Solwaraspora sp. WMMD1047: one gene and its partners. The protein of the gene in region 2 interacts with the protein of the main gene of each other region in a pairwise test. Links are inferred from orthologs where the notes say so. Each region holds a gene or a part of one and is shown on either strand. Other genes may lie near its edges.

The links.
Region 1: the proteins of ndk (region 2) and ung interact in binary tests that used the Escherichia coli proteins (3 or more experiments, as listed by UniProt). The link is inferred for Solwaraspora sp. WMMD1047 from one-to-one orthologs.
Region 3: the proteins of ndk (region 2) and O7627_RS29910 interact in binary tests that used the Escherichia coli proteins (3 or more experiments, as listed by UniProt). The link is inferred for Solwaraspora sp. WMMD1047 from one-to-one orthologs.

The regions. Positions count from the first base shown.
Region 1 is NZ_JARUBL010000001.1:876,668-879,816, reverse strand. Bases 35-3,033 are described here. They hold ung (uracil-DNA glycosylase), read right to left. Parts: upstream 1,878-3,033; coding sequence 1,191-1,877; downstream 35-1,190. Other genes in these bases: O7627_RS04155 (alpha/beta hydrolase), read right to left, coding at 2,343-3,033; tsaE (tRNA (adenosine(37)-N6)-threonylcarbamoyltransferase complex ATPase subunit type 1 TsaE), read right to left, coding at 1,874-2,350; O7627_RS04170 (helix-turn-helix transcriptional regulator), read left to right, coding at 423-1,157. In the rest of the region: more of O7627_RS04155, read right to left, coding at 3,034-3,149. UniProt on the Escherichia coli protein: Excises uracil residues from the DNA which can arise as a result of misincorporation of dUMP residues by DNA polymerase or due to deamination of cytosine.
Region 2 is NZ_JARUBL010000001.1:5,718,256-5,721,363, forward strand. Bases 116-3,073 are described here. They hold ndk (nucleoside-diphosphate kinase), read right to left. Parts: upstream 1,829-3,073; coding sequence 1,403-1,828; downstream 116-1,402. Other genes in these bases: O7627_RS26070 (alkaline phosphatase D family protein), read right to left, coding at 116-1,288; O7627_RS26080 (VOC family protein), read left to right, coding at 1,979-3,073. Also shown: more of O7627_RS26070, read right to left, coding at 1-115; more of O7627_RS26080, read left to right, coding at 3,074-3,108. UniProt on the Escherichia coli protein: Major role in the synthesis of nucleoside triphosphates other than ATP. The ATP gamma phosphate is transferred to the NDP beta phosphate via a ping-pong mechanism, using a phosphorylated active-site intermediate.
Region 3 is NZ_JARUBL010000001.1:6,538,892-6,541,981, forward strand. What follows is about bases 111-3,050. They hold O7627_RS29910 (5-formyltetrahydrofolate cyclo-ligase), read left to right. Parts: upstream 111-1,255; coding sequence 1,256-1,846; downstream 1,847-3,050. Other genes in these bases: O7627_RS29905 (diguanylate cyclase), read right to left, coding at 111-1,121; O7627_RS29915 (FmdB family zinc ribbon protein), read left to right, coding at 1,971-2,408; O7627_RS29920 (flagellar biosynthesis protein FlgA), read left to right, coding at 2,586-3,050. Outside these bases: more of O7627_RS29905, read right to left, coding at 1-110; more of O7627_RS29920, read left to right, coding at 3,051-3,090. UniProt on the Escherichia coli protein: Involved in the removal of 5-formyltetrahydrofolate.

The DNA of each region.
Region 1 (3,149 bases), 4.8 Mb from region 2 along the record:
CCCAGCCCGACCCACGTCCAAGCCCGACCCACGTCCAAGCCCGACCCACGTCCAAGCCCAACCCACCACCAGCCAGGCCCACGTCTCAACCCGGCCCACGTCTAACGACCCAGCCAGGCCCACGTCCAAGCCCAACCAGGGCCCAACCCGGCCCATGGCCAAGCCCGGCCGACGATCAAGCCCGACCTACGATCAGACCTGGTTCAGCCGTCGTCCCGCCCATGCACGAAGAAGCCGCCACAGGTCTCCCTAGCTCCACCTGGTCTCATTCATCGGAGCGCACCAGGCCACCGACGCGACGAAAAGGACATTTGTCACCAAAGTTTCTCAGCCAAGAAATATAACCGGATGGCAATATACAACCGAGTCATAATTATGACGCTCAGGCATATCGCACAACCGGATACTTCAAAATTTTGTGGGTGACTGAGAGTCGCCTGCTCGCCATTCTCGGCGAGAAACTGAAATTTCAGCGTGAGCTGCGCGAGTTGACCCAGCAGCAGCTCGCCGAGCTGGCCGGGGTGAGCCAGGCGGCCGTCGCCCGGGTCGAGCGCGGCGGCCGGTCAGCCAGCGTGCCGCTGCTGGAGCGGCTGTTCGCCGCGTTGGACACCCAACTCGCGATCAGCCTGGAGCCCCTGGACGCGCACCTTGATGCGGCACTCGCCAGGCTGGCCAGCCAACCTCTCGAGGAACGCCTGGCCGCCAGTGACCTGCACTCGGCGATGAAGCGCCTGGCCGAACTGCCCTATCTGCTGACCGGCGCCACCGCCGCCGTGCTGCAGGGCGTGCCACTGCCGGCCGAGGCCACCGACATCGCCATCCGGTGGGCCGATGCCGACCGTTTCACCGGCTGGCTCACCGAGGTCTTCGCGTACCGCTGGAATCCCCGGTGGGAGGACTTCGGCGGGCTGCCAATTGATCCCCGTGAGCCGGGCGAGCACCGGTGGCGGACCACGGTCGGCGAGCTCACCGCCACCATGTACGAGCAGCTCCCAGCCGCGATCCAGGTCCGCCACGGCGACCGGACCTATCCGGTCGTCCCGTTGCCGCTGATCGAACTCGCCGACCCGGTCGCCGCCGACCTGCTACGCCGGCACCGCCTCCGGCTGGCGGCCGACCCCGGCTCCCGTCCGGTCGCCACCCCGGCACCAGGCTGACCCGCCCGCGGTCGGACGGGTCGGACGGACGGGTCAGTGCGTTGAGAGATCCCAGTCGACCGTGGGCCGGCCGGCGTCGGCGAGGGCCTTGTTGGCAGCACTGAACGGGCGGCTGCCCAGGAAGCCGCGGGGGTTCATCGGGCTGGGGTGCCCGGCCTCCAGCACGACGTGGTCCGGATTGGTGATCAGCTCCCGCTTGCGCCGGGCGTAGCCGCCCCAGAGCAGGAACACCACCCGTTCGCGGCGCGCGTCGAGCGCCTTGATCGTCGCGTCGGTGAACGCCTCCCAGCCTTTGCCGGCGTGCGAGTTCGGAGTGGCCTGCCGGACCGTCAGCACGGCGTTGAGCAGCAGCACTCCCTGCCGCGCCCAGCGGGTCAGGTCGCCGCTGCGCGCCACCGGCACACCGACGTCGGCGGCCAGCTCCTTGAAGACGTTGCGCAGCGAGGGGGGCACCGCCACCCCGTCCCGGACGCTGAAGCTGAGCCCGTGCGCCTGGCCGGCCTTGTGGTACGGATCCTGGCCCAGGATCAGCACCCGGCAGTCCTCGGGCGGGCACAGCCGATACGCCGTGAACAGGTCCTCGACCGGTGGAAACACCGGGTGGGTGGCGTACTCGTCGGCCACGAAGGCGCCGAGTTCGGCGGTGCCGACCGGGTCCAGGTGCGGCCGCAGCACGGCACGCCACGATTCGGGCAGCAGGGCGGGCAGGTCGAGAGTCATGCGGAGAAACTAGCGAGCCGGTCTGACCAATCGCCGCCCACCGGCACCAACTCGACCACTCTCGTATCGTCGTCCCGACGGTCGATCCGGATCCGCAGGTGTGCGTCGGCCAACTGCTCCACCATCCCCTCGCCCCACTCGACGACGGTGACCGCCTCCTCGATCGAGGCGTCCAGGTCGAGGTCGTCGATCTCGGCCCGCGGGTCGGCGGCCCCTCCCAGCCGGTACGCGTCCGCGTGCACCAGCGGCACCCGCCCGCCCCGTGCCCCGTCCGGGCGGTGCACCCGGGCGATCACGAAGGTGGGCGAGGTGACCGCGCCGAGCACACCGAGCCCGGCCCCGATCCCCTGGGTCAGGGCGGTCTTCCCCGCGCCCAGCGGGCCGGTCAGCACCAGCAGGTCACCGCCGCGCAGCAGGCCGGCCAACCGTTCACCGAAGTCCCGGGTCTGCTCCACCGTGGACAGTTCACGCATCGGATTCACCCGACGAGTGTGGCGAGGGCGGGGTGAGTCTGTCCAGGAAGTCGAGCAGCGCGGCGTTCACCTGGTCGGCGTGTTCCAGCATCACCACATGTCCACTGTTGGCCACCTTGACGAACTCGGCGCCCGGCAGCCGGCGGACGATCTCCTCGGAGTGGCTGACCGGTGTGATCAGGTCCCGGTCGCCGACGACGACAAGCGTCGGGGTCTCCCGGAGCGCGGCCAGCGCCGGGTAACGGGCGTGCGTGTAGAGGGTACGCAGATAGCGGGCCACCGTCTCGGTGGAGGTGCGCGAGTTCATCTCCTCCACATAGGAGACCAGCGCCGGACTGGGGTTGCCCTCCCCGAAGCCGTACCGGCGGGTCAACAGCCAGGCCAGGTTCGCCGAGGCCCGACGGGCCCGGTCGATCACACCGCCGGAAAGCTTGGTGGCGCTGTTGACCACCGGCAGCAGCGGGGTGCCGGCCCGGGCGATGATCGCCGGCAGCCCGAACTTGGTCTCTCCGAGCATCCCGCCCGAGGTGGCCATCAGCACCGCCCCGGCCACCCGGTCGGTGAACAGTTCCGGGTACTGCTCGGCCAGCGCCATGATGGTCATCCCGCCCATCGAGTGGCCGACCAGGATCAGCGGCCCGGCCGGCACCGTCCGGTCGATCACCGCCCGCAGCGTCTCGCCGAGCGCGCGCAACTCGTACTCGCCGGACTCCAGCCGGCCGGACCGGCCGTGCCCCGGCTGGTCGTAGAGGACCAGCCGGTCCGCGCCGCGCTCGGCGAGCACCTTGCGCTGGAAGTG
Region 2 (3,108 bases):
AGTGGTGGGCGGCGGTGTAGTGCACGTCGGCGGTGAGGAAGACGATCCCGGTCACGCCGCGCCGGTGGGCGGTGGTGAGGATCTCGGCGAACTCCAGTTCCCGGCCGGCGGGCAGACCCGGGTCGCCCTGCGCGATCCCCTCCTGGGCGGCGGCGCCGTCCGGCACCACCAGGCCGAGCGGCAGGTCGGCGGCGATCACCTTCCAGGTCGCCCGGGACCGGGTCAGTTCCCGGGTCAGCCAGGCCCGCTGGTCACGCCCCAGCAGGCCCCGGCGCGGGTCGGCGTAGGTGTTGCCGTCGTTGGCGTCCTTGTAGGTCCGCATGTCCAGCACGAACACGTCGAGCAGCGGCCCGTACGACAGTCGCCGGTAGAGCCGGTCGTCGGACGGGGTGGGCAGCCACTCGTGGAAGGCCCGGCGGGCGCGGCGGGCCAGCACGTCGACCCGGGTCTCGGCGTACCGGGAATCGGTCAGGATCTCCCCGGGGTACCAGTTGTTCGTCACCTCGTGGTCGTCCCACTGGTTGATCTGCGGCACCTCGGCGGCGAACGCGCGCAGGTGCTCGTCGAGCAGGTTGTAGGCGAACTGGCCCCGGAACTCGCCGAGCGTCTCGGCGACCTTGCTCTTCTCCTCGGTGACCAGGTTGCGCCAGATCCGCCCGTCCGGGAGGGTCACGGTCTCGGTGAGCGGGCCGTCGGCGTAGACGGTGTCGCCGCTGCAGAGGAAGAAGTCCGGGCGGACCGCCCGCATCGACTCGAAGATCCGCATCCCGCCGTACGCGGGGTCGATTCCCCAGCCCTGGCCGGCGATGTCGCCGGTCCAGACGAACCGCAGGTCGCGGCGCTGGCCGGCGGCCGGCGCGGTGGTCAGCTCACCGGTCAGCGTCTCGCTGACCAGGCCGTACCGCTCGGTGCTCTCGACCCGTACCCGGTAGTGCAGCCGCCGGCCGGGTGGCAGGCCGCGCAGCCGGAGCTTGCCGGTGAAGTCGCTGTCCGGGCCGAGTACCGGTCCGCGGATCTGCCGGGCGCCGCGGAAGTCGGGGCGGGAGCTGATCTCCACCCGCAGCCGCCCGGCCCGGTCGGCCCGGGTCCAGACCACCGCCGAGTCGGCCGTCGCGGCGCCGCTCTGGATGCCGTGGGTCAGCACCGGGCGCCCCGCGGGTCGCCAGCCGGGGAAGCCGAGCGGTCCGGCGGCGGGGGCGCCGGCGCCGCCGAGCAGCGCGCCGCCGGCCAGTCCGGCGCCGGTGGCCAGTCCGGCTCGCAGCAGGGTACGTCGATCAAGTGCGGTCATTCGGGGTCCTCCGGCAAAACGCGGAAATGAGACACCTGTGGTGTATCGATCCCACGTGGCGCGCCGGCCGGCTCCCGGTGACCGTTTCCCGAACCGCTGGCGAACGCCAGCCGGTCAGCCCAGGTCGGGGAACCAGAGGGCGATCTCCCGCTTGGCGCTGTCCACCGAGTCGGAGGCGTGCACCAGGTTCTCCCGGTTGGACAGGGAGAGGTCGCCGCGGATCGTGCCGGCCGCCGCCTTGCGCCCGTCGGTGGCCCCGACCAGGCCGCGTACGACGTCGATCACCTGGTCTCCGGAGAGCACGAGCGCGACCAGCGGTCCGCCGGTCATGAACTCGCGCAGCGGCGGGTAGAACGGCTTCTCCAGGTGTTCGGCGTAGTGCGCGTCGGCGAGGGCGCCGTCCATCGCCCGTAGCACCATCGCGTCCACGGTGAAGCCCTTGCGCTCGAACCGGCCGAGGATCTCCCCGACCAGGCCGCGCCGCACGGCGTCGGGCTTGATCAGGACGAGGGTACGCTCGACCGGACTGCTGCTGGACACGCTGATTCCTCCTGGACAGGGCCGGGTACTAACGGGCATGGTCAGCCTAGCGAGCCCCCGGGCGGGATCCGTGGCCGGCCGTGTCAACGCTCCGGTCTTCCCATTCCCGGGCGACCGGGCCTAGCCTGGCCCTAACCAGGGAGGTCCACTGTGGCAGACGGCACCCGTCGACAGGTCGCACCGGTGCGCAAGCTCGTCGCCGCCGTGCTCGGCACGGTCGCCACCTTCATCGTGCTGTTCGGCGCCGGCATGTCGAGCTGGACCATCGTGGCGCTCGGGGTGGCGCTGCTGGTCCTCTCCGTCGCCCTGGTGCTCGTCACGTCGGTGCGCAGCGGCGCGCGCGCCTGGGTGACCGGGATCGGCCATGTGCACAGCGTGTCGGAGCCGCCCGCGTCATCGACGTTCGGCCGCTGCGAGCTGCAGATCGTGATCGACGCGCCCGGCCTGCCGCCCCGCTCGATAAAGGTGCGCGACCCCCGGGTGCCGGTGGCCAAGTGGCCCGACCCGGGCGCCACCCTGCCGATCATGGTCGCGATCGACGACCAGCGGCACGTCCGGATCCTCTGGGACGAGGTGATGACGCACGCGGAGGCGGCCGCCCGGGGCGGGCTCCCGCCGGAGTTCGACGACTACGACCCGGCCGCCGACGACCTGCTGATCGAGGAGGACGCCCCGCCCTGGGAGCAGCGGACGCCGGACGAGGACTATCTGGGGCCGACCGCCGGTGAGCGGATGGCCGCCGACCTGCCGGCCGAGGGCGGTCGCCGCTACGAGGAGCCGGTGGTGGTACGCCAGACGCCGGGCGGCACCCTGGTGTTGGAGGGCACCGTGGTCGAGCCGTCCCCGGCGACGCCGCTACCCCGCCGCGCCAAGCCCAGCCCCGGCCCCTCCGTCACCAGACCGAGCCCCGCCCCCGCTGCCGCCCATTCCGGCCCGGCCGCTACCGTCGCCCAGCCCGGCCCCGGCCCGACGATCGCCCAGCCCGACCCGGGTCCGTCCGGCTCGGAGTCGGACCGCGACCCGGACGCCGCGATGCCTGACGTCGCCACTCCGGCGGCAACCGGATCGACCGGCCCGGTCGCCTCGGCGTCCGCCCCGCCGCTCGACGAGATCGACATCGACATCGACGGCCCGCCGGCCGCCTACTCCCCTCGGTCCGGCTCGGCGCCGTCCTCCGCCGACCCGACCGGCCCGTCGCCATACGTGACCGACAGCTACCAGTCCACCGGGGACATCCCGCCGCCCGGTCCCGGCGGGCCGGACCCCGTTGGCGGTGAGCC
Region 3 (3,090 bases), 820 kb from region 2 along the record:
GTGATCCGGTTGAAGGTGCTGGCGAGCCGGCCGACCTCGTCGGGCGCCCGGACCGGGAGCCGGGCGGTCAGGTCGCCGCCGGCCATCCGGGCCGCCGCCCGGGCCAGCTCGACCAGCGGGCGGGTGGTCGAGCGGGCCAGCCGGCGGGCGGCCAGCAGCGCGAGGACGCCGGCCACTCCGACCGCCCCCGCCAGCAGGGCGTGCAGGGTCCGCGACGGTTCGCGGGCCACCGACAGGATCAGCGGTAGGGGCTGGCCCGGGGCGGGGCCGATCCGTTTGACGTACCGGCCGCCGCGGGTTTCGACGATTCCGTCGCCGGTGATCCGCTCGGCGGCGGCGAACACCGATTCCCGGGTGCCGCTGGGTTCGGTGCTCGGACCGCCGTCGGCGTCCGGGTCGACCGCCGGCGGGCCGCCGTCGATCGATTCCCTGGTGGCCGACCCCCCGGGCGCCGACCCCTCGGCCACCGATCCGTCGGCGGCCGATCCGTCGGTGGCCGGTCCCTCGGCGGCCGGTCCCTCGGCGGCCGATCCGTCGGTGACCGGTCCGGCAGTGGCCTCCGGCCCGCCGGTCGGACTGGCCGGACCCGCCGGGCCGGTGGCGGCCGGCTTGGCCGGCAGCAGGGTGACGGCGGTACCGGTGGCGGCGGCGAGCCGGGTGACGAAGGCGGTGTCCAGCACCTGGGCGGCGTGCACGCTGCCGCTCGGGGTTCCGGCGGTGTCCCGGAGCTCGACCCGGGCGGCGATCGCCCGCGGCGCCACCGCGGTCGACCGGTCGCCGCCGCAGTCGGCCCACGGTCCGGCCGGCGGGTCGGGCGTGATCAACACCGGCGTGCCGTTCGCAGCGGTCACCAGGACCGCGCTGGCCAGGCCCTGGGTGACGAACTCGGTGGCGAGCCCGGACCGGTCGGTGGCCACGGCGACCGCGGCGGCGGCGGAGTAGAGCTGTTGGCACAGCGCGGTGATCGTGTTGCGTACCGTGGTTGCGGCGAGGCTCAGCCGGTCCTCGGACCGCTGGTGACCGACGGTGGCCGCCGTGACGCCGACGAAGCCGGCGCCGAGTAGCACCGGGCCGAGCACCACGGCGAGAAAGGCGCTTGTCAACCTTCCGCGCAGCGTCACTCTTCCCTCCGGAAGCTCCGCACCCGATGCTGCGATGCTGCGACAAACCACTTACTTAACGCGGGTCACGGCAGGAGTGTTACGTGTCGGATTCTTCGGACGAAGCGGATGCGATCGACCGGGTGAAGCGGGAGCTGCGCCACGACCTGCTCGCCCGCCGCCGGGCGCTGCCGGCTCCGACCCGGGCCGACGCCGCCGGCGCCGTCCAGCACCAGCTGGCCGACCTGGTACGTCGACTGCGCCCGACCACCATGACCGGGTACGCGCCGGTCGGGGCCGAACCGGGCGGGCCGGAGCTGCCCGAGGTGCTGTCCCGGGCGGTCGAGACCGGCGGCGGCCGGCTGCTGCTGCCGGTGCTGCGCACCGATCTGGATCTGGACTGGGGTCGCTACACCGGACCAGGCGGTCTGGTGGCGGCCGGTCGAGGGATGCGGGAGCCGGACGGCGCCCGGCTGGGCCGGGCGGCTATCGCCGGGGCCGGGCTGGTGGTCGTACCGGCGCTGGCCGTGGACCGGGCCGGCATCCGGCTGGGCCGCGGCGGCGGCTCGTACGACCGCGCGCTCGCCCGGGTGGCACCGGGTGCGTTGATCGTGGCGGCGCTGCACGACGGCGAACTGGTCGATCGGCTTCCGGCCCATCCACACGACCGCCCGGTGCACGCGGTGGTCACCCCGACCGGCGGCTTCAGGTCACTCGGCGACCGGGGCGGCGGGCCGCCCGGGTGAGGCCGCCGGGCGGCCGGGGTGACCTGGTGGCCGGGCCGGGTGGACGAAATCGGGTCCGATGAAGCACCATTGGCACTCGGACACGACGAGTGCCAACAGCCCGAGCAAGATCCGGAGGGGAACCGTGCCCACCTACCAGTACGCCTGTACCGCGTGCGGTGATCAACTTGAGGCGGTCCAGTCCTTCACCGACGAGCCGCTCACCGAGTGTCCGGCGTGTCAGGGTCGGCTCCGCAAGTTGTTCGGCTCCGTCGGCATCGTCTTCAAGGGGTCCGGCTTCTACCGCAACGACTCCCGGGAATCCTCGAACGGCTCCCGCAAGGGGTCGGAGAGCGGTGACTCCGCGACCAAGGCCGCGACCAGCGGTTCCGGGGACTCCGGCTCGAACGGCGGCGCCACCGCTGGCGGCGGCTCGGCCAACGGCGGGTCCCAGGGCTCGGGCAGCACCGACAGTGCCACCAAGAGCGGCGGTTCGGACAGCGCCAAGGCCAAGGCGGGTTCCACCGGCGGCACCTCGTCCGGCGGCGGCTCGACGAGCACCGCCACCAAGACCGGCGCCTGACGACCGGCCCGCGCTCCGGGCCGCTTCGTAGCACGAGTGGCGCCCGGGCGGGGGCTTGTCCACAGCCGGCCAGGTTCTCCACAGCCTGGCGCTTTCCATCGGCGAGCCGACTCGCCGGGCGCCTAGCCTCCTGACGTCCCGGACACCGACCGGTGCCCCGGGGAAGGGAGGCGACGGATGGCGACGGAGCCGGCCCTGCGGCCGACCCGCTGGCCGGGACCGCCCCGGCGGACCACCGTGCTCCGAGCCGGGCTGGTGGCGACGTTCCTGGCCCTGGCCGCCGGAGCGCTGTACGCGGTCCCGCCGGCGACCGGCTGCGAGCCGGTCGCCAGCACGCCGGTTGACGGCCGGGGTGCGGGCGGCGACGGCTGCGGTGCCGGCCGTTCGGCCGGGCCAGCGAGCGGGCCGGTTTCCACGGATCATCCCGACCCCGGTCCGGCCGCCCAGGCTGCCGGCCGGCCGGCCGCCGACGCGGACGACGCCGCCGATGACCCGGCCGACGCGGACGGGCAGCCTGGCAGCGAACTGCCGGGCGGGTTGCCCCTGCCGGCCGGGGCGGTCGGCGTTCCGGTTCCACTGGCGGAGCCGGCGGTACTGGCCGTCGTCCGGCCCGGCACCCGGGTCAACCTGCTGGCCGCGCTGCCCGCCCGCCGTCCGGGCGCGACCGTCGAGCCGGTGCTGC